DNA from 2 places in the Lysinibacillus sp. RS11 genome. Region 2 is predicted to be linked to the other one. Evidence: a T-box and tRNA genes for the amino acid it is inferred to sense, from the RefSeq annotation. Region 2 holds a T-box; the other holds one or more tRNA genes.
What was found. A T-box is a leader RNA that pairs with one kind of tRNA and senses whether it is charged. The one in region 2 lies ahead of serS (serine--tRNA ligase), so its partner is inferred to be a tRNA-Ser.

Region 1 (16,787 bases), 2.1 Mb from region 2:
TACGATCCGGCAAAACTAAATGAAGCAGACTTTGAAAAGAAAATTGAAGCACTTGGTTATGGTGTCGTTAAACAAAAAATGGAATTCAATATTACAGGTATGACATGTGCGGCCTGCGCAACACGGATAGAAAAGGGTTTAAATAAATTAGCAGGTGTATCCTCTGCGAACGTAAACTTAGCGCTGGAAAAAGCAACTATAGAGTTTAATCCATCTGAGGTGACGATTGCAGATATTATTGCGAAGGTTGAAAAATTAGGATATGAAGCGCATCAAAAAGCAGATGAGCAAGAGACAGTAGATCATCGAGAACTAGCCATCAAACAACAGCAACATAAATTTATTTTATCGGCCATTCTTTCATTACCACTACTTTGGACGATGGTAGGACACTTTTCTTTTACATCATTTTTATATGTTCCAGAATTTTTAATGAATCCGTGGGTGCAAATGGTGCTGGCCACTCCTGTTCAATTTATCATTGGAAAACAATTTTATATTGGCGCCTATAAAGCTTTGCGTAATGGTAGTGCCAATATGGATGTACTTGTCGTAATGGGCACATCTGCTGCTTATTTTTATAGTGTGTATCAAGCTATTGTAACTGCAGGATCACATCATAGCCCTCACCTTTATTTTGAAACAAGTGCAGTATTAATTACTTTAATTTTATTAGGTAAATTATTTGAGGCAAAAGCAAAAGGCCGCTCGTCAGAAGCTATTAAAAAATTAATGGGACTTCAAGCGAAAACGGCGGTTGTTATTCGAGACGGTGTTGAGAAAGAAGTACCATTAGAAGAAGTAGCTATTGGGGATATTATTTTAGTAAAACCAGGTGAAAAAATTCCAGTTGATGGTGAAGTATTAGAAGGAACAACAGCTGTTGATGAATCAATGTTAACTGGAGAAAGTTTACCAGTTGATAAAAAGCAGGGTGACCTATTATTCGGTTCAACTATTAATAAAAATGGTTTTATTAAAATGACAGCAACTAAAGTTGGTCGCGATACAGCATTAGCTCAAATTATTAAAGTTGTAGAAGATGCACAAGGCTCAAAAGCACCGATTCAACGCTTGGCAGACCAAATTTCAGGTATATTTGTACCCATTGTTGTAGGCATTGCTGTTGTCACATTTTTAGTTTGGATTATTTGGGTGCAACCAGGTGAGTTTACGCCAGCACTTGAAGTATTAATTGCAGTTCTTGTGATCGCATGTCCATGTGCGCTTGGTTTAGCAACACCAACATCTATTATGGCGGGCTCTGGTCGTGCGGCGGAATTTGGTATTTTATTTAAAGGTGGAGAGCATTTAGAGCAAACTCAAAGCATTGACACAGTGGTTGTTGATAAAACAGGTACAGTAACACATGGCAAACCTGTCTTAACGGATATCGTACTAACAGCAAATCAAGACGAAGTACGCTTTTTATCGTTAATTGGTGCAGCGGAGAAGCAATCCGAACATCCGTTAGCAGAAGCTATTGTTCAAGGCATTGCTGATCGTGGCGTTGAACTAGGAGATGTTCAATTCTTTGAAGCGATACCAGGTTACGGTGTGCAAGCGACTGTCTCTGGTCAAGGGGTTATAATCGGTACACGTAAATTGATGCATCAATATGGGATTCATATTGATGACATTCTACCAACAATGGAGCAATTAGAGAAAAACGGCAAAACCGCGATGTTAGCTGCTATTAACGGTCAGTATGCGGGTCTAGTAGCAGTTGCTGATACAGTTAAAGATACTTCAAAAGAGGCAGTTCATCGTCTACAAGAAATGGGTATTACTGTGATTATGATGACTGGTGATAATGAACGTACAGCACAAGCAATCGGAACAGAAGTTGGCGTGAATCATGTGATTGCTGAAGTTCTTCCAGAAGGCAAAGCAGATGAAGTAAAAAAACTGCAAGCTACGGGTAAAAAAGTGGCGATGGTTGGTGATGGCATTAATGATGCACCCGCACTTGCGACAGCTAATATTGGGATGGCAATCGGTACCGGTACCGACGTTGCAATGGAGGCAGCAGATATTACGCTAATTCGTGGTGATTTAAACAGTATTGCAGATGCCATCATTATGAGTCGTAAAACAATGCGTAACATTAAACAAAACTTATTCTGGGCATTTGCTTACAATACATTAGGTATTCCGATTGCTGCATTTGGACTGTTAGCTCCTTGGGTAGCGGGTGCAGCGATGGCGTTTAGTTCGGTATCTGTCGTTTTAAATGCACTGCGTTTACAGCGAGTTAAATTATAAGGGTAACAATAGATCCACTTTTGTGGGTCTATTGTTTATTTTCTTTTAGTGGGTATAAAGCATCCGCTGAAATAGAGGAACTCAGGCTTAGAACTTCACATCCTGATTGTCGTTTTTTGTCATCTATTTTAATAGAGAACTAGCTTGATTCTGTTTTTCATTTTCTCACTATGATACAATGAAAAACACTGACTATAGAATCCATAGAACATAAAGGAGGAGCTTCTGGTGACGATTCCATTTGTTACGGTAGAAGGTCCGATTGGTGTTGGTAAAACCTCTTTATCGAAAGAGATTGCAACGACATTTAATTACCATCTATTAAAAGAAATAGTAGACGAAAACCCTTTTTTAAATAAGTTTTATGAGAACATTGAGGAATGGAGCTTCCAAACAGAAATGTTCTTCCTATGTAATCGCTATAAACAATTATCAGATATTAAAAAATTCCGTTTGACACATGAAAAACCTGTTGTAGCGGACTACCATATTTTTAAAAATTTAATATTTGCCAAGCGTACATTGTTATCAACTGAGTACGATAAATACGAAGAAATTTATAAAATATTAACGAAAGATATGCCTGTTCCAAATGCTGTTATTTATTTACATGCCAGTGTGGATACGTTGATGAAACGTATTGCGATGCGTGGTCGTGAATTTGAAAAAATGATTTCAAGAGATTACATGGAACAACTTGTGGCAGATTATCATACCTTTATCGAGCATTTTGAGAAAATGCATCCCGAAATTCCTGTTATTCGATTTAATGGTGATCAGCTTGATTTTGTTAAAAATCCAGATGATTTGAAATATATTTTACAAACAATAAAGGATACGTTACAACAAAGGAGCTTGCAGCAATGAATTTGAGAGAGAAATACGATATTCCTCCACAAACAGTCATTACAATCGCTGGTACGGTTGGTGTAGGAAAATCAACGATGACAAAGGCGCTAGCAGAGGCGTTAAACTTTCGTACGTCATTTGAAAAGGTAGATACCAATCCATACTTAGATAAGTTTTACGAGGACTTTGAAAAATGGAGCTTCCATTTACAGGTGTATTTTTTAGCGGAGCGTTTTAAGGAGCAGAAGCGTATCTTCGAGTATGGCGGTGGGTTTATTCAAGATCGTTCAATTTATGAAGATACAGGAATTTTTGCAAAAATGCACTATGACAAAGGTACAATGAGCCCAACAGATTACGAGACTTATACAAATTTATTTGATGCTATGGTGATGACGCCATATTTCCCGCATCCAGATTTACTTGTTTATTTAGAGGGACCAATTGATTCTGTTATTGGACGTATTCAAGAGCGTGGTCGTGCGATGGAGCAACAAACACCGAATGATTATTGGATTGAAATGCATGATCGTTATGAGAATTGGATTAATAACTTTAATTCATGCCCAGTTCTACGTTTAGATATTAATGATTATGATTTATTAAAAAATCCTGAAGCAATTGAAGCAATTGTGAGCCGCATCAGTCATATGTTAAAACAAACAAGTCATTTACGTAAATAGGAAATAAACGATGCTTAAATTTTAATGTATAGTAAGGAAAACATTGCGTTCTGACCGAACGCGAAGTGGCAAAGCAATTGAAGAAAATAAATAATCAAAAAGACGTGAGACAATATGTAGCTTATTGTGTCACGTCTTTTGAAATAGGAGGGATTACTATAAGAATAGCGGTGTATTGCGGTTCTGGGTTAGGCATAAACCGAATTTATGCAGATAAGGCGGCCGAGTTAGGGACTGTATTAGCTCAAAATGGTCATGGTGTAGTTTATGGTGGTTCGAAAACAGGACTAATGGGAAAAGTAGCAGACGCAGTATTAGCAGCTGGCGGAGAGGTTATTGGCGTAATGCCAACGCATTTACAGAAGCGGGAATTAGCGCATGCCTCTTTAACAGAAATTCATTTTGTTGAGTCTATGCATGTACGTAAAGCAAAAATGATAGAGTTAGCAGATGCCTTTATAGCCCTACCTGGGGGTGGCGGGACAATGGATGAATATTTTGAAGTGTTTACGTGGGCACAAATTGGACTACATGAAAAGCCAATAATTTTATATAATGTAAATAGTTTTTATGATGCGCTTCTACAACAATTTCAAAAAATGCTTGAGGAAGGCTTTATACGTGCTGAACAAAAATCAATTATTCATGTAGCTACTACATCGCAAGAAGTATTACATTTTTTAAAAAAACATGGGTAATGTGCCCATGTTTTTTTGTAATAAATAATTTTTTTAAGTGCTGTTGATGTAAAATAATTTATTTTTCAGTGAAATTTTAGGAGAGAGTTGGATGTGGGTTATGCAGAAAATATTAGATACACAAGTTACGGACGATCTAGTAGTGCAGGCAATTGAGCGAAATATAGCCATTATCCGTTTTGACATGGAGCGTAAAGTTGCCTATGTAAATGAGCGTTTTGCTAAAGCTTTAGGTTATAAGATGGAAGAAATGATAGGGAAAGATCATAAAGATTTTTGTTTACCGGAATTTGCGAATAGCATAAACTACGAAAAATTTTGGCGCAACTTAGCTGCTGGTAATAGCTATCAGGATAAAATCGAGAGAATGGATGCAAGCGGAAATAAGGTTTGGCTTGAGGCTACCTATATGCCTGTCTTTGCTAATAATTCAAGAAAGGTTATTGGCGTATCGAAAATTGCAACTAATATTACTGAACGCCAAAATGAAATTGTTCATGTAGCTGATACATTAAAGGTCATGTCTAAAGAGCTTCATAGCCGATCAGAGGCTGGTATTCAAAATTGTGAGGATTTACTGGAAACAGTCAAAGAGGTTTCACAAGAGTCAGTCGATAATGTTAAAAATCTTGCGCAGCTACAGAAGCAAGCTGAATCCATTAAAGGTATTGTGAAAACCATTCAAGAAATCGCGTCTCAGACAAATTTACTTGCTTTAAATGCAGCTATTGAAGCAGCAAGAGCAGGTGAGTATGGCCGAGGCTTTGATGTGGTAGCAAAAGAGGTTAGAAAACTATCTGTAAGGGTGGAGCAATCTATTTCAGAAGTAAAAAGTAATGTTGAGGGCATAGAGCGAGAGATTGGACAAGTCACGGAAAATATTACACGTATCACTGAAAAAGTTGAAAAAACAAATGGGCAAATTAATGTTACAACAAATGATTTTGCTGAAATTGCAACTGCAGCAGAGGCATTAGATAAACAATCCAAGCAATTTATTGAAATTATTTAATGTAATTTGATGGAGTTGTTCAAATCCCGAACAATAACATGATTGAATGTTTTATTTACATAATTTTCTGATATATATTGAAATAGCAGATGAATTTTATTTACAATAATTGTGTAAGGCTTTCATAAATCATAATAGGGGTGTTATAGATGACGAAGGTGGAAGTAAGTTTTAAGCATTTGCCAACGACTGCGATTTCAGATGCGACAGGGGGACATACAAATTTACGCAGTGATATTAAACCGTTAGCAGATCATTTTAAAATTACTGGGCGTGCGGTAACGGTGCGTTTACCAGATGGCGAAAATGGTGCGGTACTGGAAGCCATTCGAGCTGCTAAGGAAGGTGATATTCTAGTCATTGATGCGAAAGGGAATACCAATCGTGCGGTTGCCGGAGATTTTGTTCTTTCATTAGCGAAGGGGATTGGTGTACAGGGCGTTGTCGTAGATGGTGTTATTCGTGACATGGCAGCGATTCGTGAGCTAGATTTTCCTGTCTTTTCTTTGGGCACTACGGTAGCGGCTGGCAATAAAAACGGTGGTGGGAAAGTAAATGTTCCGATTGCTATTGGAGGCGTTACTGTTCGTCCAGGCGATTATATTATTGGGGATGTGGACGGTGTCATTGTCGTGCCAAAGGAAGATGCAGAGCATATTGTTGCAGCTGCTGAGGCAAAAGTTAAAAAGGATGAAATACGTGCACAAGAAGCACATGAAAATGGAAAAGAATCAATTATTGCTTATTTAGATAAAGTTTTAGCTTCTTTCAGCTAATGCCTTTTGTACCGAAAGTGTAGCGACAAGTACAGAAGTTTCCCACCTTTATAAGTGGTGAGATGGATGTGGTTAAGCTACTTTTCAGCAGGTTTCCAACCATCCGCTGGAGGCATAATTGATTAAAATAAAAAAACCTCACGATGCCATCCATACATCGTGAGGTTTTTTTAATTTTTATGCTAACTTTTCATTATCTTTAAAGTAATTTTTCATTTTTTCTGCATCGAAACGACCTTCCCATTTCGCCATTACTAATGCAGCAAGTGAGTTACCAATTACGTTAACGACTGTACGTCCCATATCAAGGATACGGTCGATACCTGCGATGAATGCTAAACCTTCAACTGGAATGCCGACAGTACCTAAAGTTGCTAAAAGTACAACGAAGGATACTCCTGGAACACCTGCAATCCCTTTAGATGTAACCATTAATACAAGCATTAACGTAATTTGTTCACTAATGCTTAGGTGAATACCGTACATTTGAGCAATAAATAACGCAGCAATAGCTTGGTACAGTGTTGAACCATCTAAGTTAAAGGAGTAACCAGTTGGAATAACAAAGGATACGATATCCTTTGGAGCACCTAATTTCTCCATTTTTAGCATGATTCGTGGTAACACTGCCTCAGAACTAGCTGTTGAGAACGCTAAAATTAGCTCATCTTTTAGTACTTTAATTAAAAAGATAATGCTGATACCCGTGAATCTTGCTACAAGACCAAGAACGACAAAGATGAAGAATATCATTGTTGCATAAACAAGTAGAGCAAGTTTACCAAGTGGTATTAGTGAAGCAAATCCATATTTGGAAACGGTTACACCGATTAAACCAAATACCCCGATCGGAGCGAATTTCATTACGAGGTTAGTTACCCAGAACATAGCATCTGCTACCCCATTAAAGAAATCTAATACTGGTTTACCTCGATCACCAATAGCGGCAACCCCTAAACCGAAAATAACAGAGAAGAAAATGATCGCAAGCATATTACCTTCAGCCATTGCCTGAACGATATTTGTCGGTACAATGCTTACAAGAATATCAAATGGACCTTCGTGCTTTACTTCCTCTGTAGTTGCAACGTAACCCGAAATATCTCCTTTAGAGAGCTCTTCCATGTTCACACCAGCGCCTGGCTGGAAGATGTTTGCGGAAAGTAAACCAACTACAATTGCTACTGTTGTAATGATTTCAAAGTAAAGAAGTGATTTCCCACCTAATCGTCCAAGCTTTTTCATGTCACCAGTTCCAGCAACACCAACGATTAGAGTCGAAATAATAATCGGTACAACAATCATCTTAATTAGATGAAGGAAAATATCCCCTAAAGGTTGTAAATATGTTTCAATTTTGGGGTTTCCGTAAAAGATACCGCCAACAATAATCCCTAAAGTCAAACCAATCAAAATTTGAGTGGCTAAACTGATTTTAAATTTCTTTTTCAAACCCTTTGTACCCCCTAGTATTAAATTTTTAGGACTTGCCTTACTTTAATAATACGGAGGACTTATGAAATCCGACAAAATCCGAGAAAATTAATTTAATTTTGTTAAAATGTCTGAATATAATACCTGAATAAATTTCTTAATGTTAACCTTTGCCTTGCGATTTTCATGGTCTTCTATTTGAGTCATAAGTTGACGAATCTCTTTAAAGTCAAAGTATCGAGGTGCATAATATTCGAATTCAGAGTTTGTATAATCAACGACCCCTAAATTAGCGAGATTTATCATTGCCGCTAAAATAGTACGACGCACACGCTGTTCAATGGCTTTACTTTCCTTCAAAATTTCGTCTGGAGTAGGCTTTGTAACAGCCGCTATTTCCTCATATAGCTCCTTTAGCGGAGGAAGTGGTGCGATTTTGTGCTGATGAGCAAGTAATGTTTCGATGATGGCTATAATATCCTCACTTCCGATTTCACCAACGATACCCATATCGTTTAAGATGGATTGAATATGATCTCGTGACGTTGCTTTATGATTTATTTGTTCACTTAGATCAATGTTTGTAAGTGATTGGCGAATTACTAGCAATGAGTTTTTTAGGCGAAATTGTTCAGTTGTTTTACGTAAAACATTCTCAACCTCAATACGGTTTATAGGCTTATGAATAAAGAAATCTATACCTTGTTCATATGCCTCACCAACCATCTCCTTATTCACTACCTGAGAAATCATAACAAATTGTCCCTCAAATCGATTTTGAATAAGATGCTCGACCGTTGCTATCCCATCGAGCTTAGGCATAAGTAAGTCGATAAGCACAAACTCTGGCTGTGTCATTAAAATTTGCGGAATAGCGTCCTCGCCATTGCGTGCTTCACCAATAACTGTACCTAAACCACTATCTTCAATTATTTGTTTTAACATGACTCGACTAGCACGATCATCATCAACAATAAAATATCTCATTTAAGTCTCTCCCGTTTGAATAGTTTGCGTAGGAATTGTAATTTTAAACATCGTGTTTTGATTGTTTGATTCAACGGATATTGAGCCATTTAATTTGTTAACTAATTCAGCAACATGTGAAAGCCCAATGCCAGTTGCCGCGACACCGTCCACATTGTATTTCGTGGTGTATCCAGGTTCAAAAATAATTGAGAGGTCACTTTGTGAAATACCCTTTCCGTTATCACATACTGTTATTACAGTATCATCCTGTTGTTGTTGAATAGCAATAGAAATAACACCTTGTCCTTCAATTGCTTCTATAGCATTAGCTGTTAAATTATTCAAAAGTGCAAGCAATGCAATATGTTCTTTCGTTTGAAAATCGGTGTCTATACTTACTTTAAACTCAATATTTTTTTCGAGTAATTCAGCGTATTTACTATTGCCGTCTTCAATATAATGTAATAATTCAGACAACCTAAGGGTGCCAAAACTCTTCTCACCAACAATTTTAGAAATACCTGCATAAATACGTTGTGAATCTTTCTTTACTTCATGAATTTCCTGGGCAATATGGAGTGCCTGTAAACTTTCCTCACGATTGCCCAGTAACTTTAATTGTCGATATAAATCAAATCCACTTGCTGTAATTGTTTCGATGTGGTTCATAGATTTTTTTAAATAAAGTGTCTCAACATATAAATCTGAGCCGATCGTAAGCATTTCCTGTACACGTTTTTTTTGTTCAGCAATTAAAATAGAGCTATAAATACCTACTACAAAAAAGCTACGCAATAAAGCAACTGCTAATAGTATAAGTAAATCATGAAGGAGTAAAAAAGTATAAGAATGAATGAAAAAACGAATTAGCTGTTCTACTAAATTACTGAAGACTTCACTAAATGCAACTAGTAATCCAAGCATTAGTGGTTTTTCTCTATACTGATGAATACTAAGCATTTGTAGGCATATTGCGAACAATACATAAAATGCAGCAGCAGGTAGATGTGTAAGTAAACTATCTATTAAAGGAACATCGTGTAAAGAATAATTAATGGTAACTCGAAAAACTATTGTCACGATACTTGTAATAAATCCAGCCAAAATTATAGGTGTAGGTCTAAGTAGTGTACATAAAAAGAAAATAATACTTCCTAATCCAAAGCGAAAAGTAGTATCAGTGAAAGGCATTATTTTAATCTCACTACCGATTGCAGTTAATAAAGCAATTATGATGATCCAAGTGAGGGAAGTACGAGTTGTAAAAAATTTTGAGTGCATAAAGAAATCCTCCCTAATCAATTTTAATAGAGCGGGATAGTAAAGAAAAGATGTACTAAAAAGCTTGATTATTCGACAATGCTAAGAAAAACACTTTTGAGAACGTGAAATTATATTTTTTTCAACAATAATGCTTAAGAATAGTCTTAACTATCAAATCAATATTTTTCGTAACAAATAAAAAAATACCACAACCTAAGAGGAAGTGGTATCAAAGTAATTTTTACATACAATTTTGGGGCAAAAAAAAACGGCTACATTCGTAGTCGGAATTTTTAAAAATGGAGGAGGTAGAGGGATTCGAACCCCCGCGCGGTGTTACCCGCCTGTCGGTTTTCAAGACCGATCCCTTCAGCCAGACTTGGGTATACCTCCATAATATATAGCACTGCATGTCTTTTCGACAAAACTTAATTTATCATGTTTTTAAATTCACGTCAACATATTTTTATGTTTTTTTAAAAAAATCTTTATTTACATTGAAGATAGATTATTCCATATAAATATTATGTGTATTAAGTTGCAATTTATGAAAACAGTAAGTATACTAGTTATTGCCGTGCTAGGTGGGAAGGTAGCGGTGTCCTGTAACTCGCAATCCGCTCTAGCGAGACTGAATTCCTTTTTCGAGGCTGTCCGTATTGTTTGGTCTGCCTTTTGCACGTAGTGTTGACGATTGGGTCCTGCGCAATGGATACCCATGAACCATGTCAGGTCCGGAAGGAAGCAGCATTAAGTGGTCTTATTCATGTGCCGCGGGGTTGCCTAATCTGAGCTAACGACAAGAGTAACGCTTATGTGCGGCTGTCGAAGAAAGGTGCACGGCATTAAATTGCCAATTCAAACGCATCCGTCTACAATAGACGGGTGCGTTTTTTTTATGTAGTAATTATGCAAAATAATAACTAGCTTAGAACTTTCTACTTCTATTGAAGTAGAGGGAATTACCTTAAATTTGTGAAAAACAGTAACACTATTTCATAAATAATGGGGCAAATGTTATAATGGAAATATTCTAATTAAAAAAGAAGAGGAGAGGAAATCATTGACGTATCAAGCATTTTACCGTGTGTATCGACCGCAATCATTTCGAGAAATGTCTGGCCAAGCACATGTCAAAAGAACGCTACAAAATGCTCTCCTAGCGAATAAAACAACACATGCTTATTTATTTTCAGGGCCACGCGGTACTGGGAAAACAAGTACTGCTAAAATTTTTGCAAAAGCTTTAAACTGTGAGCATGCACCATCAAGCGAACCTTGTAACGAATGTGCTACTTGTTTAAGTATTACAGATGGTTCACACCCAGATGTTATTGAATTTGACGCGGCGTCTAATTCACGCGTTGAAGAAATACGAGACATTATTGAGAAAGTTCGATTTGCTCCTGCAAGTAGCAGATATAAAGTGTATATCATAGATGAAGTGCATATGCTTTCTACGAGCGCTTTCAATGCCCTTTTAAAGACATTAGAAGAACCACCTTCTCATGCTGTATTTATTTTAGCAACGACAGAGCCCCACAAATTGCCTGCAACGATTATTTCACGTTGCCAGCGCTTCGATTTCAAGCGTCTTTCGACCAATGATATTATTGAGCGCATGAAAGTTGTATTAGAGGATATAGAGTTACCATATGAGGAACAGGGTTTGAAGGTGATCGCACAATCAGCAGCTGGTGGTATGCGTGATGCTTTAAGCTTATTAGATCAGGTCGTATCCTTCAGCGGAGAAAAGCTGAAGCTTGAGGATACACTACTTGTTACTGGTTCCATTAGTCAGGATGTTTTCTATGAATTAGCAGAAGCTCTAAAAGTAAAAGATGTTGCGCAAATGCTTGCGTTATTAGAACAGCTTATTGCGGATGGAAAAGATCCTCTTCGCCTTTCGGAGGATTTGATTACATTTTTCCGTGACTTATTATTGCTGCAAACGAGCGATGATTTAGCAGAATTATTAGAGCTCGTATCACCAGAGGAGCGGGTTTTTACATTAGCGCATGATTTTGCGCCCGATCTGCTCTATGGCTACATTGATATTTTAGCGAAAACGCAGCAAGAAATGCGATTCTCTCATCATACAAAGATCTACTTAGAAACCGCACTACTTAAAATGGTACAGTTTTCAGGTGGGATACTTAGTCAAACAATTACTTCAGGTGAAGCTACTATGAGCCCTGAACTTGCTCAAAAAATAGTAGCACTTGAACAAATGGTGCAACAACTGTCAGCACAATTACAAGCCGGTGCGCCGATGCAGACGGCGCAAGCACCAAAAGAGCAACGTCCACGAGCTAAAAGTCCGAATGGCTATAAAGCACCAACAGGGCGTATTCAAGAGGTGCTAAAGGATGCAACCAAACAAGATGTGCAACGTATAAAATCGGTTTGGGCACAGGCGTTAAGTCAAATGCAGAAGTCTCAATCAGCTCTTTTAGCGGAGGCTGAACCTGTAGCGGCATCTTCAAGTGCTTTTGTGTTAAAATTCAAGTATGATATTCATTGTCAAATGGTTGCCGATAATCAATCTCTAAAAGCGCACTTTACACAATTAATTGCAGGGCAAACTGGTGCTATGTATGAAATGCTTTGTACACCTGAAGAAACCTGGTTAAAATTACGTGAAGAGTTTGTTCGTGATCATGGCTTGCAGCAGCAGAAAAAATCTCAGTCTGAGGGCAATGATGGAGTGGAATTATTAGAGCCACCACCGGCAGAGATGCCAGAAGAGCCGTTTATCGATGATGCACAACCACTTGCTTCACAAGATCCACTTGTGACAGAAGCGGAAAAGCTGTTTGGTAAAGATTTTATTGAAATTGTTGAAGATTAATCATTTAGGAGGAATACGTTTATGCGTGGAATGGGAAATATGCAAGGTATGATGAAAAAAATGCAAAAAATGCAAAAAGAAATGATGGAAGCTCAAGAGGCCTTAAATGCAGAACAATTTGAAGGTGCTGCTGGCGGCGGTATGGTAAAAGTATCTGTTACTGGTCAACGTGAAATCGTAGAAGTAAATCTTGATCCATCAGTAGTAGATCCAGACGATATCGAAATGCTACAAGATTTAATCGTTGTTGCTGCAAATGAAGCATTGAAAAAAGTAGATGAAAAAACGAATGCAACTATGGGTAAATTCACTCAAGGCATGAACCTTCCATTCTAGGAGGTAAATAAATGTACTACCCAGAACCAATATCGAAACTGATTGATAGTTTTATGAAATTGCCAGGTATCGGGCCGAAAACCGCGGCTCGTCTGGCGTTTTTTGTGTTAACGATGAAAGAGGATGACGTTTTATCTTTTTCAAAAGCATTAATTGATGCTAAACGAAATTTAAGCTACTGCTCTGTGTGTGGCAACATAACTGATATAGATCCATGTCATATTTGTACGGACAAACAACGAGATCATTCTATTATTTGCGTTGTCCAAGATACAAAAGATGTGATTGCGATGGAAAAAATGCGCGATTTCAATGGTATGTATCATGTATTACAGGGAGCTATTTCACCTATGGATGGTATTGGTCCAGAGGATATTAATGTCTCTTCTCTGCTAGTCCGTTTGCATGATGAGACTGTTCAGGAGCTTATTTTAGCTACGAATTCGACTATCGAGGGCGAGGCAACAGCTATGTATATTTCTCGTCTAGTAAAGCCGTCAGGCATTCGAACAACACGTATCGCTCATGGACTACCAGTAGGTGGGGATTTAGAGTATGCAGATGAAGTTACGTTATCGAAGGCAATGGAAGGTCGCCGAGAATTGTGAGTGAGGGATTACTATGTTCTTCCGCAGTAAGGGAAAATTAAAAAAAGAATTCGATGACAAGCTTGTAAATCTTATAAAAGAAACAAAAGAGGATTTACAGCAGGCAAAGATAATTGAAGAATTACTAGATGACTATGATCTAGAAGTAATTGCTCAACGAAAAGCAACTGAGAGTATACATTTTTATTTATTCAAGGAAGCTAGAATTCGAAAAGTATTAATTAAATAATAAGTTAATGCCTCCGGCTGTAATTATGCCGAGGCATAATTGATATTCATAGAAGCAAAACAGGAAACATAAACTTTCGTAATTATATACTTTAAGGGGGAAACCGTGTGTCCGGGTTCGTAATTATGAGTTTTTGTGTGCCTGTAGTGCTTCTTTTTCTTTATATAATAATAAGACATGCTAAAATGGGAAAAATATTAGAAGGAATGTCTGTTTTTTGGTTTAGATTTGCCTTTGCCTTTCTTCTATTATTTATTATTCATTTAGGCGTGGGGTATGCCGGCTATAATGTACCTATTAATCTATTTTCTGTTCTAACAATTGCGATACTAGGTATCCCGGGAGTACTAGGGATAACTGCTTTAATATTTTTCTTATAAAATGCTTGCAATACAAAAATATTGTGGTATAGTAATAAGAGTCGTTAAGATAACTGCTGAAAAACAAATGAATTAAATCAAAGAATTTAGTTGTTGACACATGATTAACGATATGTTATTATATAAAAGTTGCTGTTGCGAAACGGTAACAAAATGAACCTTGAAAACTGAACAAGCAAAACGTAATCAATAAAGTTTTTAGTAGCTAACCTTGAGTTAGTGAACGAAACAAAAATTTGGACATCAAACATGATGCCAGCAAAACAATTTGAGCTAATCAAATTTCTTTTTATGGAGAGTTTGATCCTGGCTCAGGACGAACGCTGGCGGCGTGCCTAATACATGCAAGTCGAGCGAACAGAGAAGGAGCTTGCTCCTTTGACGTTAGCGGCGGACGGGTGAGTAACACGTGGGCAACCTACCTTATAGTTTGGGATAACTCCGGGAAACCGGGGCTAATACCGAATAATCTATTTTACTTCATGGTGAAATACTGAAAGACGGTTTCGGCTGTCGCTATAAGATGGGCCCGCGGCGCATTAGCTAGTTGGTGAGGTAACGGCTCACCAAGGCGACGATGCGTAGCCGACCTGAGAGGGTGATCGGCCACACTGGGACTGAGACACGGCCCAGACTCCTACGGGAGGCAGCAGTAGGGAATCTTCCACAATGGGCGAAAGCCTGATGGAGCAACGCCGCGTGAGTGAAGAAGGTTTTCGGATCGTAAAACTCTGTTGTAAGGGAAGAACAAGTACAGTAGTAACTGGCTGTACCTTGACGGTACCTTATTAGAAAGCCACGGCTAACTACGTGCCAGCAGCCGCGGTAATACGTAGGTGGCAAGCGTTGTCCGGAATTATTGGGCGTAAAGCGCGCGCAGGCGGTCCTTTAAGTCTGATGTGAAAGCCCACGGCTCAACCGTGGAGGGTCATTGGAAACTGGGGGACTTGAGTGCAGAAGAGGAAAGTGGAATTCCAAGTGTAGCGGTGAAATGCGTAGAGATTTGGAGGAACACCAGTGGCGAAGGCGACTTTCTGGTCTGTAACTGACGCTGAGGCGCGAAAGCGTGGGGAGCAAACAGGATTAGATACCCTGGTAGTCCACGCCGTAAACGATGAGTGCTAAGTGTTAGGGGGTTTCCGCCCCTTAGTGCTGCAGCTAACGCATTAAGCACTCCGCCTGGGGAGTACGGTCGCAAGACTGAAACTCAAAGGAATTGACGGGGGCCCGCACAAGCGGTGGAGCATGTGGTTTAATTCGAAGCAACGCGAAGAACCTTACCAGGTCTTGACATCCCGTTGACCACTGTAGAGATATGGTTTTCCCTTCGGGGACAACGGTGACAGGTGGTGCATGGTTGTCGTCAGCTCGTGTCGTGAGATGTTGGGTTAAGTCCCGCAACGAGCGCAACCCTTGATCTTAGTTGCCATCATTTAGTTGGGCACTCTAAGGTGACTGCCGGTGACAAACCGGAGGAAGGTGGGGATGACGTCAAATCATCATGCCCCTTATGACCTGGGCTACACACGTGCTACAATGGACGATACAAACGGTTGCCAACTCGCGAGAGGGAGCTAATCCGATAAAGTCGTTCTCAGTTCGGATTGTAGGCTGCAACTCGCCTACATGAAGCCGGAATCGCTAGTAATCGCGGATCAGCATGCCGCGGTGAATACGTTCCCGGGCCTTGTACACACCGCCCGTCACACCACGAGAGTTTGTAACACCCGAAGTCGGTGGGGTAACCTTTTGGAGCCAGCCGCCGAAGGTGGGATAGATGATTGGGGTGAAGTCGTAACAAGGTAGCCGTATCGGAAGGTGCGGCTGGATCACCTCCTTTCTAAGGATATTTTCGGAATACAAACCTAGGGTTTGTAAGATTACGTTTTGCGTTCAGTTTTGAAGGTTCATTCTTCTGAATGAAATACTTCAAAACTTGTTCTTTGAAAACTGGATAAAACGACATTGAAATTGTAACAAACACATTTATTTTTTAAGTTTTTTTATAGGCTTAATAACTTGGTTAAGTTATTAAGGGCGCACGGCGAATGCCTTGGCACTAGGAGCCGAAGAAGGACGGCACTAACACCGATATGCTTCGGGGAGCTGTAAGTGAGCTTTGATCCGGAGATTTCCGAATGGGGGAACCCACTACGTTTAATCGCGTAGTATCTTGACGTGAATACATAGCGTCTTGAAGGCAGACCCAGGGAACTGAAACATCTAAGTACCTGGAGGAAGAGAAAGAAAAATCGATTCCCTGAGTAGCGGCGAGCGAAACGGGAAGAGCCCAAACCAAGAGGCTTGCCTCTTGGGGTTGTAGGACACTCAATACGGAGTTACAAAAGAGCGAGTTAGATGAAGCGACTTGGAAAGGTCCGCCAGAGCAGGTAAAAGCCCTGTAGTCGAAAGTTCGTTCTCTCCTGAGTGGATC
Region 2 (16,787 bases):
AAAAAGGATTAACATATAATTATCTACGTAATCTAAAAGAGAATTGATCACATAGCTTATAGAAAGGTAAGAATCAGTTTTTTATTTAATCAGAAGGATAATATCTGGGTCATATCATATTTCTAGTTTTTTAGACTTGGCAGTAAAGTTAACCATTGAAAGAATGGGTAACAAATATTTATTCGCCTTTTTTATAGAATGAGTATTCTATATCTTTTTAGATGATAGTAAAGCAGCGACTAATAGCGAATAGCTGACATGCGTAGGGCCAGAATAATGTATGAGTATATTTGAACGAAAACCTCATTTAGATATGTTACGGTGGACCGTATCATAAATAAGTGGGGTTTATTTGAAATATAGGAAAGCGCCGATCTAGATTAATGATTTTTTGTGTTGCTTTTGATTAAAGAAATTTATGGTAATAATAATTCTTGCATCAATTTAGATTTATTTAAAAAATGTCATCCAGAACTTTTGGTGATGAGCCTATAAATCCCAAAAATAATAGTAATTACATTATTATGGTAGCTTTAAGTGTTAAATTTTGTTAAAATTTACTCGATAATAAAAAGGGAGGAAATAGAGCATTGTATTTCAAGAAAGTCAGTCTTATGTTATGCATCTTATTCATTTCAGCTTCTATATTTACCATACATAATGCAAGTGCAAGTGGTGGTTTTGAAGATATTTCTCCAAGGCATGAAGCTTATGAAGAAATCAATAATTTAGTTGTCAACAAATCAAGCTTCGTAGATGTTGCAGTTGGCCGTGAGCTTTCGGGCTATGTAGAACAGCAACAGCTTAGCTTCTTTAAAAGTGAAAAGGAGCTACCTGTTAAAGATGTAGCTGTACTTGATACATCACAGGTCATTGGATTAGTTTCCTCAACAACTGATGGATTAAATATTCGTAAATCCAAAGATTCGTCATCTAAAGCTAACATTGTAGGTACTATCAATAAAGGTGGTAAACTATCAGTCTATGAAGTTGAAGGAGATTGGTTAAAGGTTTCCTATAATGATACCTTTGCCTATGTTTATAAAACGTATGCACAGTTTTTAGATGCAGATGGTCATGCATTAGGGAATATTCAAAAGCAAGTTACTACAACACAAAGTATAAATAGTTATGTAAAACCTACATCTTCTTCAAAGGTTATTTCGACTGTCAATAGTAAAGTGAAATTACCTGTTTATAAGATAGTAAATGGTTACTATTTAACTGTAGTAAATGGTGTACCTGGCTATATCGTGGCAGATAGTACTGAGGATGTAAAAGTAGAGAAACCTTCTACTCCGAATCCAACTCAAACTCCTCCGACAGTTTCAGGTGATCTACTAGGTCGAGTGACAGTTGATCATTTAAATGTCCGCAAAGAAGCTAACTCTACTTCTACAGTACTATGTAAGTTGAAAAAAGGCGAATATGTTCAAGTAAATAGTATTAACGGTTATTGGGCACAAGTTACTTATAACGATCAAAAAGGGTATGTCCATAAATCTTATTTAAAGATATTAAATCAAAGTGGTAATCCGTTAAAAGATCGTATAATCATTATTGATCCAGGTCATGGTGGCAAGGATCCTGGAACTGTAGTAGGTACTATCGCAGAAAAAAACATTGCTTTAAAGGTCAGCACTCTTGTTACGCAAAAGCTTGAGGCGGCAGGTGCGAAGGTTTTAATGACTCGTACTGGGGATACGTATCCTACACGAGAAGGTCGAGTTGACTTTACTCATGCTAATTATGGTGAGATTTTCGTAAGTATCCATGTTAATTATGCAGCTAATACTTCTGCGCAAGGTACCGAAACATTTTACGCTGAAACACCAGGTGATATGCATCAGGAAGACATTGATCTTGCGACGTTTGTAAACAATCAAATTGTTAAAAACGTAAATATGAATAATCGAAAGGTCAAAAAAGGAAATTTCATTGTAATTGCAAATACGAATATTCCAGCCGTTCTAGTTGAGCTAGGCTTCCTATCAAATAGTGAAGATCGAGCTAAACTGATAGATGATCAATATATTGAGCTATTTGCTGAATCTATCTACAAAGGAATTTTGGAATATTACTCAAAACAATAATAAAAAGGGCTACATAGTTCATTAAAGTGTACCTTTGTAAAGGACATTTTGAAAAAAAGCTAGGCAACCTTTTGAAGCTGCTGTCTGTATTTTGCAGGCGGCAGCTTTTTCAAGTTCCATTGCCCTCGATAATGGTTGTAATACATCCTATAAATTTTCACTTCTCGTTTTACTTCTTCTACTGTTTCGCACGCTTTCATATTGGTTTCATCTTCAAAATGACCGAAGAGGGATTCATGGGGAGCGTTATCCCAACAGTATCACTTTGGCCATTATACGTGCCGTATGCGCTTTTCGAATTGGGCATACAATCTCGGATTTCTTTATAATGCGGCGAATACGTTTTAAGTTATATGTAATCCCATATTGATTTTCTAACGTCATTCCGTTCTTGGGAGTTTTCCTTTTTCATTTTCTGCAATAAAATAGCGTTTAAATTCCTCAGTATAAGTATCGCTTTATCACTAGCAGCCTGCACATTAGGATTACAGTTTAGTTGTTTTTGCTCTTTTTTAGTAAATAATTATTTCGTCATTTATTCCGCTCCGACATCTTTTTTCAAAGTGTCTATCTTAGAGGGTACAGTTTTTGGATAGGCAGCTCTTTTTTCTTTATTGAACTCCCATGAAAGAACGTAATCATCTTTCATTTTCTGTGGTGAAGTGCTGATTTTTGCATTTCATGGACGGCTAACGGAGCAGTTTAATTCAATAATCGGAAGGAAAAAGGTATATAGAAAGGGAACTATTTGATATACCAGATTAAATAAAGGAGAGAAGGCATGAGTAAATCATTTATTGAACAAGTACATTACATTAGAATTCATGTAAAAGATTTAGAAATGTCTGCACAATGGTATAGAGATGTATTAGGGCTTCAGTTATTAAACATTACTGAGGAATTGGCGATTTTAAAAGTAAATGAAGGACCTTTCTTACTTATCTTAGTTCCTACCGAAGATGAAACATTTGCACATTTTACAATTAATAATGAACAAGAATTTAGTATTGGTTTTACAAGTCCAGAATTATCTGAATTTCATCAACACTTAATTGATAATCGAGTTAAGGTCGAGGATATAAAAGAAGATAATGGTCATGCCTTTTTCCATTTTTATGACCCAAATGGTAATAAACTTCAAGTACACTGGTAAGATTAAATAAATAAATTACCTTATTTCATTAACGGGTGCGTTATTGAAAACATTCAATCGTTTTATTCAGACCTTTCCATTGAAGACTTCGGGCTCCTCATATTAAAGCAGTCGGTAAATATGTTGAAATTCGCTGAATATGAGGGAGAAATTATCTTAGCGCGAAATGGTCATTTATTGGGTTGTGCATTTCATCCGGAATTAACTGTGATTCAAGAATTCTAGAATATTTTGTATCCTATGGTATTGCTTGCAAAATCTGTTTTCATATAGTACAGTATGGTTAAAATTTAAATAACTGAACACGATGATGGGAAGTAGTAGCAAGCACGTTTTTTTTAGAGAGTCAGCGGTTGGTGGAAGCTGATAGAAGCACTTGTGAATCCGTCCTGGAGTTGCACAGTCGAAGTAATGTAAGTAGGCTGTAGCCGGCTGAAATGCCGTTATGAAATAAGTGGATTAGGTATATGCCTAATCAATTAGGGTGGCAACGCGGGTAGCTCTCGTCCCTTTTTAGGGATGAGGGCTTTTTTGTGTTTATTTTGATTCAAAGCGGAGCTATTCGAGTTTAGCTTGCAACGCAATTAAACCAAGACTTAATGGATGCAATGTCATTAAACTACTGGAGGTATGACGATGTTAGATATTAAACGCGTACGCGATCATTTCGCGGAAATTAAAGAAATGCTATTAACACGTAATGAAGATTTAAGCAACTTAGATGACTTTGAGGATTTAGATGCAAAGCGTCGTGAGTTAATTGCTAAAACAGAAGAATTAAAAGCAGAACGAAATAAAGTATCTGAACAAATTTCTGTTATGAAACGTAACAAAGAAAATGCGGATGAAGTCATTGCGCGTATGCGTCAGGTTGGCGATGAAATTAAAGAATTAGATGTCCAATTAAATGATGTAGAAGAACGCTTTAAAGATATGATGATGCGTTTACCAAACGTTCCACATGAATCTGTACCAGTTGGCACAACAGAGGACGATAATGTAGAGGAATATACTTGGGGTGAGGTACCAACATTTGATTTTGACATTAAAGCACATTGGGATCTTGCTACAGATTTGAAGATTGTTGACTTTGAACGGGGAACAAAAGTAACAGGTAGCCGTTTCTTATTCTACCGCGGGCTTGGAGCTCGTTTAGAACGTGCATTAATGACATTTATGATGGATTTACATGCAGATGAGCATGGTTATGAGGAAATGCTACCACCTGTCATTGTTAATCGTGATAGCTTGACGGGTACTGGAAATCTACCTAAATTTGAAGAAGATGTATTTAAATTAGAGGAAACAGATTATTTCATGATTCCAACGGCAGAGGTACCTGTAACAAACTTCTATCGTGATGAAATTTTACTGGCTGAGGCTTTACCACAAGGCTTTGCTTCCTATAGTGCGTGCTTCCGTTCAGAAGCAGGCTCTGCGGGTCGCGATACACGTGGTTTAATTCGTCAACATCAATTCAACAAAGTAGAATTAGTACGATTTGTAAAACCAGAAGAATCTTATGAACAGCTAGAACTATTAACAGGTCATGCTGAAAAAGTACTGCAATTATTAGGGTTACCATACCGTAAACTAAAAATGTGTACAGCTGATTTAGGATTTACTGCAGCGAAGAAATATGATTTAGAAGTTTGGATTCCTGCACAAAACATGTACCGTGAAATTTCTTCTTGCTCTAACTTTGAGGATTTCCAAGCACGACGAGCGAATATCCGCTTCCGTCGTGAGCCAAATGCAAAACCAGAATATGTTCATACATTAAACGGTTCAGGTCTTGCCATTGGTCGTACAGTTGCCGCTATCCTAGAAAACTATCAACAAGCTGATGGAAGCGTCGTAATTCCTGAAGTGTTAAGACCATACATGGGTGGTAAAGAAATAATTGCACCAAATTAAATAACGGGCAAAAGCTATTTTAGCTATCCTTTAACAGGTAATTGTCTTGCCTTTTTATCGATTTACTGATGCTTTTAATAGTATCGGGTGTTGTAAACACAGTGAATTGAAAAAATGTTTTATTTCTTAAAGGAATTTTAGACTAAAAAAGATGTTCCTATAATCAAGGATGGGATATATTAGGGAAAATTTAGAAATGACATTTTGCAGCTCTTTCGCATTTTCCACTATTCCGCATTCGGGCGCTTTTCTTTAAGAAGGAAAGCGTCTATTTCGTTATAGAGACATATACTTTAATAAAGTGTTATCCAACACTGCCTAGGAAAGGATTTTTAAAAGGGAATTACATTGTTCAATTGAATATAGATATATAACTAATAAAAAGTTGGTGACTTATGAGGATAGTTATAACAATTGGATTCGTGGTTATAGCTGGAGCATTTGTATTTTACAACAAACTTTATTTCCTTTCATAAAAGGGATGTACCAAATTTAATTGTTTGGGAGGATGTGCGTTTTGATGGATTACGTTTATCATATGATACCTAAAAAAATGACGGGGGAGGTTCTTATTTCCCTTAACGAGATAAAATTGATACATCCGGAACTTTATAAAACTTACTCAAAAAAGTATTCTGACCATCCAGAAAGGCCGAGCTTATTATTGAAAAGAATCCCCAAATTAAATTGTTTATGGAATGATGTGATTTTTTTACTACCTCTTCATCCTTACTATGTTTACGAAGCATTACATTCTCTTGGAATAAGTATTAAAAAAGATTTGATGTTTTATGAAATACCGACGGAAAGATTAATGAAAAATAAAAATGCTGTGTATTTCTATAATAAAGAGAATTATATAGGTCCTGCTTCGGATATACCTGATGAAGAAATTCAAATCATTGATATCATTTCATATCCAGAATGTTCAGCTTTACCATCAGACACATTAGCCTACTTCACAGAAGAACATAAAAAGGGTGTAAACTTCGGGATGTTTGCACATATTCCTCATATTTTGAGTTTAGGAAACATTAATATTAAAGGTGTAAATATGATTAATTGGAGTGCTGCTCCAGTTCAAACATAATGCGACCTTGTTCAACTCCCATGAAAGAACTGTGATGTAGCGCTGGTTTTTGCGCTACATGATAGCTAATGGGTAACCGATTTTTACATTGACTGGAACACATATACATATAAAAGGAGGAAACGACAAGTTGAAATTGATTTGTAAAGCATGTAATTTAGAAATTTCTGAACCATTATCCGAATTAAAAGACTTGAATTTGATTAATAAAAAGGATGGTCATGATTATATTCCTAGAGGCTATTATTTAATTCAAAAAGAAACAGCTTATGAACTATTAGAAGGATCTATCATTATAAACGTTAAAGATTTAATCAATTCAAATCGTCATTCAGATAGCAGTAGATTAAATGGTTGTTGTGGTCTTGACGGTTGCGATGGAATGAACAGGGTTTGCTTGCATGATCACGAAATTGGTACAGAATACTCTGATTGTTGGAGGTTTCATAAAGTTGTATTAAATCCAGAGTTAGTACAATTTATTTAAGATTTACAATTACACGGTGTAGTTTAGTTGAAGAAGGAATTTTCACATTTTTACTTGAAATATATCTATAAAAAGACTATCGATGGAGGGCTATTTATGGCATTAGTTTCAATCTATACAGTGGGTAGGCTAAACCATCCCTATGACCACCCTGCCTCTCGTGAATTTTATCAAGTGGGAAATGAAGTATATCGTCAGGCAACTAAGTCAGGACTTATAGAGATATTTTCACCTGAAGGAGTCCCTTTTCCTGAAGAAACCGTAAAGGGAACGGGTTCTCCTATTCTTACGCTAACGGTATGGAGAAGTCTTCAATCCTTATATCGCTTTACCTATTCAGGAAAGCATATACAAGCATTACGAGATAGAAGCAAATGGATTGAGCCATATCCAGAGAAACATCTTTCTTATGTAGTTTGGTGGACAGAAAAGGTGAAGGATGTCACATGGGAGGAGGCATTTAAGAGATACAACTATTATATTCTGCATGGTCCAACTCCTTTTGCGTTTGATTTTAAACAATCATTTGATGAACAAGGGGAGAGGTTCTTGATTAAGTAGCATGGGCCCGCTCTGGAGGGAATTGTGAAGTATTCACTTAAACTAGCGTAGGCTTTAATTTAAGACCATTGAGTTGCATAGGCAATTCTCTTTTTCTTTATTGAACTAACGTAAGCAGAAGAGTTGAACAAGGGGAAGGCTTCACCATATAAAAACTATCCATAGATTGGGTGAATATTCCGATTTCTAACAATGAAGTACCCAAACTAAGAGAACTTGTTGGATGGGATAGAAGAGAAAAAGATTACCCGACATTATTTAAGCGTTGTAATTTCTGGGCTGGGGTAACAGAAATGAAAGTAAAAAATTGATTACTTTTGGTTATGTGTGTGGAATGGGCTTAGTACATGGTTATGTGGAAGATATAATCGTTCATCCTGAATCAGTTGAAAAGTGGTATTAACAATAAACAAAGAAATATATTTTTTCCATTATTAGGATAATTATTTATCTCGCAACCACGATGAAGTATAATTTAAATATAGGGAAAATTCAAATCTCGCTTAAAAAAACACACGATGGAGGATGGAATGAATAGGAATAATTTTTTAGAGATAATTGAACAATCAAATATTGCAAATCATAAAGAGTATTTATCTCAAGTGGTGAGGCCAGCAATTGATATTCTTAAGAATAAAAATGCCGAACCACGATTAGGCTGTAGTCGTTTTGGAGGAGCACCTGATTTACCAATTGGTAGCGAATGGCCAACGTATGAGAAGAAGCTGTATCGCTTCATTGGCCAGATCAATTTCACAGAAATCGCATCACCTGAAAGAGGTTTGCCATCGAAAGGGCTCCTAAGTCTCTTTGTAGCAGATGATAATTATGATGATGATGAATATCTAGAGGTGTTTGAGGACGGATATATTCATGGTATCTATATTCCTGAAACGACGAATCTAGAGACGATAATGCCGCCCCATTCAGATATTGGCAAGACTACAGTGATTGAGTTTTTCCCGACTATTGATATTCCTTATGACGAATACCAGTTAAAGGACTGGCCTTTCGATGAAGTTCAGAGCGACATATACACAGAAATCCGGGATTCTCTACATAAAAGTTCGGACTATCTTCTAGGCTATCCTTCTCATTATTCACTAGCGTATGATCCAACGCCTGAAGCAGAATGGATCTCACTGTTAACGGTTGATTCGGATGATAGTCTTGAGTGGTGTTGGCATGATGGCGATAAATTAATGATATTTATTGAAACAGAACGACTGAAAAATTTGGACTTTAGTAGATTAAAGTCTGATGCAGGTTAAAGAGCCATAGATAGTGTAGAAGATGAATCGTTACGCTAAACTAAAAGAGCGTAAATACCATGTTACAAAAGAAGGTTAAATCAATATTTATCAGTGAGAACTCTTTTGATAAACGAGGCCTGACCCGGCGTTTTGTTCAGAAAAAGGATAAATTTAGAAGAGAACCATTATATGTTTTTCTAATATTTGTGGTTATTTATTTTATTTCTTATTGAACTAATGGTGAAGTTTAGTTGAATAGTGTTGTTTAACATGTCTTCAACAATCGAGCCATTTAATGGTGTGGAAGTCTAATTGAGGAGGGAAACTGTGAGGATACCTTTTGTACCTAAAAATGTTGAGATTAATCAAGACCGCTATGATTTTATTAAAGGATATCGAGGCGGAGGATTTATGTTAATTGCGGGTGCTGTCCTTCAATATTGCTGTTGCCATTCGTTTCTTTAGTTTGTTTCTCAATAGCAGCTTTCTTCATAGGTCATTCATTTGTTTTAATAACAGGGATTTGCTCCAGTTTAACGCTTATGTTTATTCTGCTATACGGCTATTTTACTGGTAAAGTATTTGTAGGAAGAACGCTTACTACGTCAATAGGTTTCATAATAGCCGTGCTTTCAATAGCCCTCATTAAAACATCTATTGTAACAATTTATATTCCAATATTTACTTTAGCACTACCATTCACTTTATATTATTTTATTCAAGATAAACTTACGAGTGTACATTCAATTACAGTTAGTACTTTAACAGCTATATTATTTGGTGTATTAATGTACATAGTTCCTTTTTATATAATGTGGTATCTCGTTGTTGGGTTAACGCTTATTTTGGTTATCACGCAATTTTCACGTAAATATCGCTTTATTTAGAAACTAAAGTTCTTGTTCAACTATCGGAGGCTTTACTTCAATAAGAGGTAGAGCCATTTTCGGTTATATGGAGGCTTGGACTTCCCTCTAACTTATAGAGACAACCTAACTAATGGTTAGTTTGGGTGAATAAGGGGATCAAATTAATCAATTTTTTTATAAAAAACAGTTTCAAAAAATATAGGAAAGCCAACGTTTTGATCAAAACTTTATTCAAAATGTTGGCTTTTTAATTACGGAGAAATCAAGAGTTTAGAGTGATTTTCACTCGGCACTTCTATATAAACATCAAACTCAACAAGCACAAAAACCTTTACGCAAAGAGGCTTATCATTTAAAAGCATCCTTTAACATAGATAGTACTTACCTCTATTGTCAAAATAACAACACTCTTTCTGAATGATATAACATTTGGAATTGGCATGTGCAGTTTTTTGATTCCTGAGTAAAATTCATTGAACAGTTCATTACATTCATTTTGGATTGTAATTGGTTTTATATACAGTTAATAATACAAAAAAACAAGCATTTTTTAGTTTAAACCTCAAATAATAATGATTAGAAATAATTATTTGCAGGAGGTGAAAACTTGAGGAAATATTATCTGTTGATCGTACTTTGCATTCTTGGGATCTTTGTATTTTTTGTAAATGAAAAATCTTTTGCCGACAAAGGTAGGAAGTATTACGAAGAAGCAGGACAAATTTTGTGGGATATCAATACGGATGAAAAAGTTATTGCCTTAACTTTTGATGATGGTCCTCATAAAAAGTATACCCCTGAAATTTTAGATATATTATCCAAATATAATGCAAAGGCAACTTTCTTTATTGTGGGTGAAAATGCAGATAAAAATCCTGAGCTTGCTTTACGTGTACACGAAGAAGGACACGAACTAGCCATTCACACATATACACATCCTCTAAGAACGAACGTTTCCAAACTAATGAAAGAAATAAAACAATCACATGCAACGATTTTTGGAATTACTGGATATTCGCCTGTTTTATTTAGACCAGTAGAAGGTCAGTATACGGATGCCATGATTGATGCAATTATTCAAGAAGGGTATAAAGTTGTCATGTGGTCATGGCATTTAGATACATTCGATTGGAAAAATCCTGGAGAAAAGAGGATTGTTAACACTGTTTTAAAAGGTGCAAAGCCCGGAAGTGTAGTGTTATTTCATGACGGTGGAGGGAATCGTTCGCAAACCGTGAGAGCATTGGAAAAAATCTTACCAGAACTTGAAGAGCAAGGATATAAATTTGTAACGGTTTCTGAGCTGCTGGAAATCCAAAAATTAAGTAAAAAAGAAGGAAAATAACTATTGATAAAAAAGCGCAAATAGGTCAGGGCTTGGTTTCTAATAATAACTAAGCCTTGCTTTTTGAAATTGGTTGAAATTATTATATAATTAAGAAAAGTTTGGTATTTATAATAAAACGGAAGGTGAATAAGATGAAACAAATTATTGCATTAGGGGGAGGGGGCTTTTCTATGGAGCCTCAATCCATTATTAGATACATATATTTTACAGCAATCTAACAAAGCTAATCCTAAAATTTGCTTTGTTCCGACTGCAAGCGGGGACTCGGAAAATTATATTTCGAGATTTTATTCTTTTTTTGACTCCCATCAATGTATTCCGTCCCACTTATCACTTTTTTCTCCGCCTACTCAAGATTTGGAAAGTTTTATTTTGGACAAGGATATAATTTATGTTGGCGGAGGAAATACTAAAAACCTTTTAGCTTTATGGAAAGAATGGTCGTTAGATCGCATTTTTAAGACAGCATGGCATGAAGGAATCCTTTTGACAGGCATTAGCGCAGGATCAATTTGTTGGTTTGAAGAAGGAATAACAGATTCATACGGCGGAGGAAATTTACAGCCGATAAACTGTTTAGGGTTTCTTCCAGGAAGTAATTGCCCTCATTATGATGGAGAAATCAATCGAAAACCAGCTTATCATGATTTGGTCCAAGCAAAAAAGCTCTCATCTGGACTTGCTGTTGATGATGGAGTGGCCGTTCATTTTATCGATCAAGAAATCCATAAAATTGTTAGTTCAAAGCCTAACGGGAAAGCATATAGGGTCTCTTTTGATGAGGAGATGAAAGAGCAAGAATTATTTGTAGAGTATTTAGGAAGTATGTAAAAACTTAAACGTGTTGATTAGGAAAAAATAGGTTTAATATTGAGCGATATAAAGATTTTTTTGTAGCTATTTTGCTCATATATTCCGATTTAAACTGATTGTAGCATAGGGCTACTCGACTCCCACGGGAAAGCGAGTAGACCATAGCGGAAATCAGAGCCTCCTAAAGGATGGATAAAAATGGTTAATCAACAAACCTGTAAAAACTTTAAAGTATAAGCCTACTCATGATATTGAATAGGCTTATTTACATGGGTTACGTGTTTTCATTCTAATTTTTAAAGTTAAGAAATAATTCGTCCTTTACCAAAAGGAATACATAATGGTGTGCCAAAAATAGGATCAGCCGTCATTTTACAATCTAGATCAAAGACATGTTTTACTAACGTAGTGGTCATGATTTCTTCAGGTCTTCCTTCTTCAAAGACGCCGCGATCTCGAACAGTAATAATATGATCAGCATATCGACAGGCCAAGTTTATATCGTGTAGCACCATAATAATTGTCCGTTTTTGCTGTTGATTTAATTCAAATAGTAAATCTAGAACTTCAATTTGATGAGTTAGATCTAAGTAGGTAGTAGGTTCATCTAATAAAATAATATCTGTATCCTGGGCAAGGGTCATGGCGATCCAGGCACGTTGACGTTGACCACCTGAAAGCTCGTCGACCGGTTTATCTCGTAAATGATCCACGCCGGTTGCCTTTAAGGCGTTTAACACGACTTCTTCATCTTTCTCTGTCCACTGTTTGCGCCAGCTTTGATGAGGGTAACGACCTTGTTTAACAAGTTGTAAAACGGTTAATCCTTCTGGTGCTACTGGGGATTGCGGAAGAATAGAAAGTTTTTTTGCTACTTGTTTAGTGGATAATTTAAAAATATCTTGGCCATCTAATAATACAGAGCCATTTTTAGGCTTTAATAATCGAGCAATTGAGCGTAATAGTGTAGATTTTCCACAACCGTTGGCGCCAATAAGCACAGTAATTTCATTCATGGGAATAGATAAATTTAGATTTTCAATAATATTGGAATCACCATAATTTAGTGTAAGTGATTTCGTTTCTAACGTAATAGTCATGACAGTTGACTCCTTTATTTTCTAGGGTTTCTAAATAATAAATAGATGAAATAAGGAGCACCAATGGCAGCTGTAAACACACCAGCTGGTACTTCTAAAGGGCTAAATGCAGTTCGTCCAATAATATCTGCAACCATTACTAGTAAAGCGCCAATTGCTGCAGATGTCGGAATGAGAACACCGTATGACGGTCCTACAATGCGTCTTGCAATATGTGGTGCCATTAAGCCGACAAAACCGATCGCTCCTGCAAAACAAATAGCACTTGCTACTAGACTTGAACTCAAGAGTAATAAGAATAAACGAGTTTTTTGTACAGATTGTCCTAAACTAGCAGCTGTATCATCACCTAATTCTTGGACATTTAGCTGTCGAGTAATAAAAAATGTTATAAGTAGAAGAACTATGATCACTGGAACGATAATTTGGATTTGATCCCAATCAGCACTTTTGACGCTCCCTGTAATCCACTTATTTGCTTCACTCGCTTGATAAATAGGACCGATAATCATTAACATTGTCGTTATGGCTTGCATAAATGCAGAAACGCCGATACCGATTAATACAAGTCGAGTGGGTGTTACACCATCTTTCCAAGCAAATATGTAAACAATGATACCAACGAAAGTTGCTCCGATAAAACCTGCAAGAGGTAACCATTCAATACTAACTGTTAAAGAATGATTGGAATCACTAAAGATGGCTAAAAAACCAACGACCGCTGCTCCACCACCGGCAGAAATACCGATAATATCAGGGGAGGCTAATGGGTTTTTAATAATTCCTTGTAATATAGCACCTGCCACTGCTAAAGCCATTCCAGCAAAAGCAGCAAGAAAAATTCTAGGCATTCGGAAATCAACAATAATTAATTGATCAAACTCAGAACCTTTGCCGAACAGGGTTTGGATCACCGTTAATGGATTTATAAATGAATCACCAAATGATGCACTAAAGAAAAAGACGGCTAGTGTCAGGATGCTAATAAAGGTAAGTTTTTTAGAAGCTTTGACATCAAGTAAAAACGAGATTTTATTTTGTAGTAAACGTATTGTTTTTAACTGTTTCATTATTTTTTTCCACCTTTTCGCGCAAGGTAAATAAAGAATGGCGTACCAATCATGGCTGTCATTACTCCTACTGGAACTTCTTGAGGCATAATGATATAGCGTGCTGCTACATCAGCTATCAGTAAAAGAATGCCACCTAATAGAGCGGCCATTGGAATGAGCCAACGATGATCTGTGCCAACAAACTTTCGCGCAAAATGGGGTACCACAATTCCAACAAACCCTATTGGACCAGCTACTGCAACTGAACCACCTGCTAATAAAATGACAATAATACCTACCATCAACTTCATGAATCCAAGGGGTAGTCCTAGGCCTCTTGCTACATCGTCCCCAAGAGCAAGAATATTCATTTTAGTAGAGATCAACAGAGCGCCAATCCACCCAATGATAAAATAAGGTAATACAGATATAAGAATTTCAATCTTTCGACCTTGTACGGAACCAGCTAACCAAAACAATACTTGTTCGAGTGCTGCTTCGTTTGTTGCAAGTAACCCTTGCGTAAAGGAAGCAAATAATGCACCGATAGCGGAACCTGCTAATGTTATTTTGACTGGCGTTATCGCGTCTCGTCCAGCTGCGCTAATACCATAAACAGATAGAGCAGCTATTGTAGCACCTAAAAATGCAATCCACGCAAATGCTTGCAAACTTGTAACATTGAAGAAAATCATAGCAAAAACGACCGCGAAACCAGCTCCCGCATTAATTCCTAATATGCCTGGTGATGCTAAAGGATTTTTCGTTAATGTCTGCATGAGCACGCCTGTAATAGCAAGGGAAGCACCCACACAAGTAGCGATTAGTGCTCTTGGAATCCGAACATTTTGAATAATAATATGCTCGTTAGAATGATTAAACTGTGTAAAAGATTCAATAGTCGTTTGAATGGACGTATCTGCATAGCCGTATACAATACTGATTCCCATACAAAGGAGTAGGAGTACTGTTCCTACTATTAGTGCAATAGTTTTTGAAAAATTATTTTTTAAAATCATATAAATTCATACTCTTTCTTTGCATATTTATCATGTGTGTTGATTAACCATTTTTATCCCCTATTATTAATTAGAGGCTCATCACCATAACGTGGAGTTGATCTCCGTTCCGGCTGGGCGCTTTGTTGCTGACGCTTCGCTTTCGCACAGATAAAACATTTGCCGCTGACGCTTCGCTTTCGCGCAGAGCTTCCTGGGGGCGTCCGATGAGCCGCTTTTGTTGCTGCTGTCGTTGCACTTTCGCACAGACAAAACCCAGTTGCTGCCGCTACGTTAGCACTACGCTTTCGCACAGAAAACATCCGCTTCGCTCCAGGGTCTCATCTGTGACGCTGATCCCCAAGGAGTCGCCCAGCCTCCACTCCGATCAACTTATATGTATGACAAACGTTTTAACAAATGCCATTCCCAACTTTTGATGATGAATTTAATAACAAGAAGCTGATTTTCGCTAAGTACAACTCTCTTTAATCAGTTAAAAACGGGAATATAATAGCAAAATAGCAACAAAAATCCTTTTATCGCTCAATAATAAACCTATTTTTTCCTAATCAACACTTCTGCATATTTATAAAAAAATATTGACAGTAATAGATTCTTACAATATGATTAATTTCGTTCTTAAGTAAATGAAAGTGATTCTCATTATCGCTTAATCTGCTTAAATATTCTATCATATACATTGGAGGAAGAAAAGATGCAAAAGGCATTTAAAAAACTACTAGTTATGCTTGCTGTTGTCGCTGTATTTGCTTTAGCAGCATGTGGCAATGACAAGGAAAGCAAGAAAGAAGAAAGTTCAACTAAGAGCACTGCCTATACTGTAGTTTAACAAATGAAGGAACAGAAGCACTTTTAGCTTTAGGTATTAAGCCGGTAGGGGCTGTACAAGCATTTTCAGGTAACCCTTGGTATGATCATTTAACAGATAAGTTAGAAGGCGTAGAAGTTGTTGGTTTTGAAAGTGAAATTAACCTTGAAAAAATCGCTTCTTTAAAACCAGATCTAATCATTGGGAATAAATTAAGACAAGAAAAAGACTATGAAAAATTAAGCAAAATTGCTCCAACAGTTTTCTCAGAAACATTACGCGGTGATTGGAAAGAAAACTTTACACTTTATTCAAAAGCGGTAAATCAAGAAGCTAAAGGCAAGGAAGTTCTAACAGCATACGAAGATAAAGTTCTAGCTCTTAAAGAGAAGCTTGGCGATAAAACGAACCAAGAGGTTTCATTCGTACGTTTTATGGCCGATAAATCTCGAATCTACTATACAGATTCATTCTCAGGCGTTATTTTTGATTCTTTAGGATTCAAACGTGTACCAGAGCAAGCGGAATTATTTAAAGATAATGCGAAATTAGGTAATTTAGCTGTTGAGGTAGGTAAAGAAGCAATCCCTAAAATGGACGGAGATGTACTTTTCTACTTCACTTACATGCCAACAAGTGATGAAACAGGATTAGCTACTGAAAAAGAATGGACAGAAGATCCACTTTGGAAAAACTTAAGTGCCGTACAAAAAGGCAATGTCCATAAAGTTGACGATGTCATTTGGAACACAGCAGGCGGTATTCTTGCAGCTGAAATTATGCTTGACCAAATTGAAGAAATCTTTGTTAAATAACATCGATATCCAGAATACTAATTAAGAAATCGCTATACGCTCATCGACATAGGATGATTGTATAGCGTTTTTTTCGCTTAAAATAACTAAATTTCATCAAATGCTTCTCTGTGAAACATTTTTTCGGAGTTTCACTTTCTTCTATATAATACTCGGAATATTAAATTCTCTGTCACTCATATTCCCCAAGGGAAATTTTACTTCAATTTAACGGGGAATCACCAAAAGCTGTGGATGAAAACGTATGCCTTGTATATAGTTGATCTTCGTTCCGACTGGGCAATTCCTTTGGGATTAGCGGCTCATCGGACGCCCCCGGACGGAACGGAAATCAACCACACGTTATGGTAATTAGCCAGTTTGAACAAAAAATGGTGATTATGCGTAAAATAAGTAGGGGGTGTTG

Region 1: it has a tRNA-Ser gene. The T-box ahead of serS (serine--tRNA ligase) is inferred to sense a tRNA for this amino acid. The anticodon was not compared.

Annotation. Positions count from the first base shown of each region.
Region 1 covers NZ_CP168124.1:26,649-43,435, forward strand. The annotation lists gene AB9L17_RS00200 (heavy metal translocating P-type ATPase) at 1-2,265, shown strand, start outside; gene AB9L17_RS00205 (deoxynucleoside kinase) at 2,494-3,132, shown strand; gene AB9L17_RS00210 (deoxynucleoside kinase) at 3,129-3,797, shown strand; gene AB9L17_RS00215 (TIGR00730 family Rossman fold protein) at 3,875-4,495, shown strand; partial or broken gene AB9L17_RS00220 (PAS domain-containing protein) at 4,596-4,970, shown strand; gene AB9L17_RS00225 (methyl-accepting chemotaxis protein) at 5,016-5,507, shown strand; gene AB9L17_RS00230 (RraA family protein) at 5,657-6,283, shown strand; gene AB9L17_RS00235 (cation:dicarboxylate symporter family transporter) at 6,461-7,735, opposite strand; gene AB9L17_RS00240 (response regulator) at 7,826-8,704, opposite strand; gene AB9L17_RS00245 (ATP-binding protein) at 8,705-9,967, opposite strand; tRNA gene AB9L17_RS00250 (tRNA-Ser) at 10,250-10,342, opposite strand; RNA gene ffs (signal recognition particle sRNA large type) at 10,525-10,792, shown strand; gene dnaX (DNA polymerase III subunit gamma/tau) at 11,013-12,800, shown strand; gene AB9L17_RS00265 (YbaB/EbfC family nucleoid-associated protein) at 12,822-13,136, shown strand; gene recR (recombination mediator RecR) at 13,148-13,744, shown strand; gene AB9L17_RS00275 (YaaL family protein) at 13,758-13,973, shown strand; gene AB9L17_RS00280 (pro-sigmaK processing inhibitor BofA family protein) at 14,081-14,353, shown strand; rRNA gene AB9L17_RS00285 (16S ribosomal RNA) at 14,642-16,193, shown strand; rRNA gene AB9L17_RS00290 (23S ribosomal RNA) at 16,375-16,787, shown strand, end outside.
Region 2 covers NZ_CP168124.1:2,121,153-2,137,939, forward strand. The annotation lists gene AB9L17_RS10695 (N-acetylmuramoyl-L-alanine amidase) at 591-2,093, shown strand; partial or broken gene AB9L17_RS10700 (IS3 family transposase) at 2,153-2,477, opposite strand; partial or broken gene AB9L17_RS10705 (IS3 family transposase) at 2,483-2,616, opposite strand; gene AB9L17_RS10710 (VOC family protein) at 2,875-3,246, shown strand; T-box leader at 3,545-3,760, shown strand; gene serS (serine--tRNA ligase) at 3,883-5,163, shown strand; gene AB9L17_RS10720 (group-specific protein) at 5,684-6,253, shown strand; gene AB9L17_RS10725 (hypothetical protein) at 6,384-6,740, shown strand; gene AB9L17_RS10730 (DUF3291 domain-containing protein) at 6,837-7,301, shown strand; gene AB9L17_RS10735 (YwqG family protein) at 7,832-8,572, shown strand; gene AB9L17_RS10740 (hypothetical protein) at 8,882-9,019, shown strand; gene AB9L17_RS10745 (hypothetical protein) at 9,097-9,441, shown strand; gene AB9L17_RS10750 (polysaccharide deacetylase family protein) at 10,031-10,768, shown strand; partial or broken gene AB9L17_RS10755 (Type 1 glutamine amidotransferase-like domain-containing protein) at 10,903-11,602, shown strand; gene AB9L17_RS10760 (ABC transporter ATP-binding protein) at 11,887-12,684, opposite strand; gene AB9L17_RS10765 (FecCD family ABC transporter permease) at 12,699-13,754, opposite strand; gene AB9L17_RS10770 (FecCD family ABC transporter permease) at 13,754-14,755, opposite strand; gene AB9L17_RS10775 (hypothetical protein) at 14,809-15,057, opposite strand; partial or broken gene AB9L17_RS10780 (ABC transporter substrate-binding protein) at 15,453-16,381, shown strand; gene AB9L17_RS10785 (DUF5316 domain-containing protein) at 16,782-16,787, shown strand, end outside.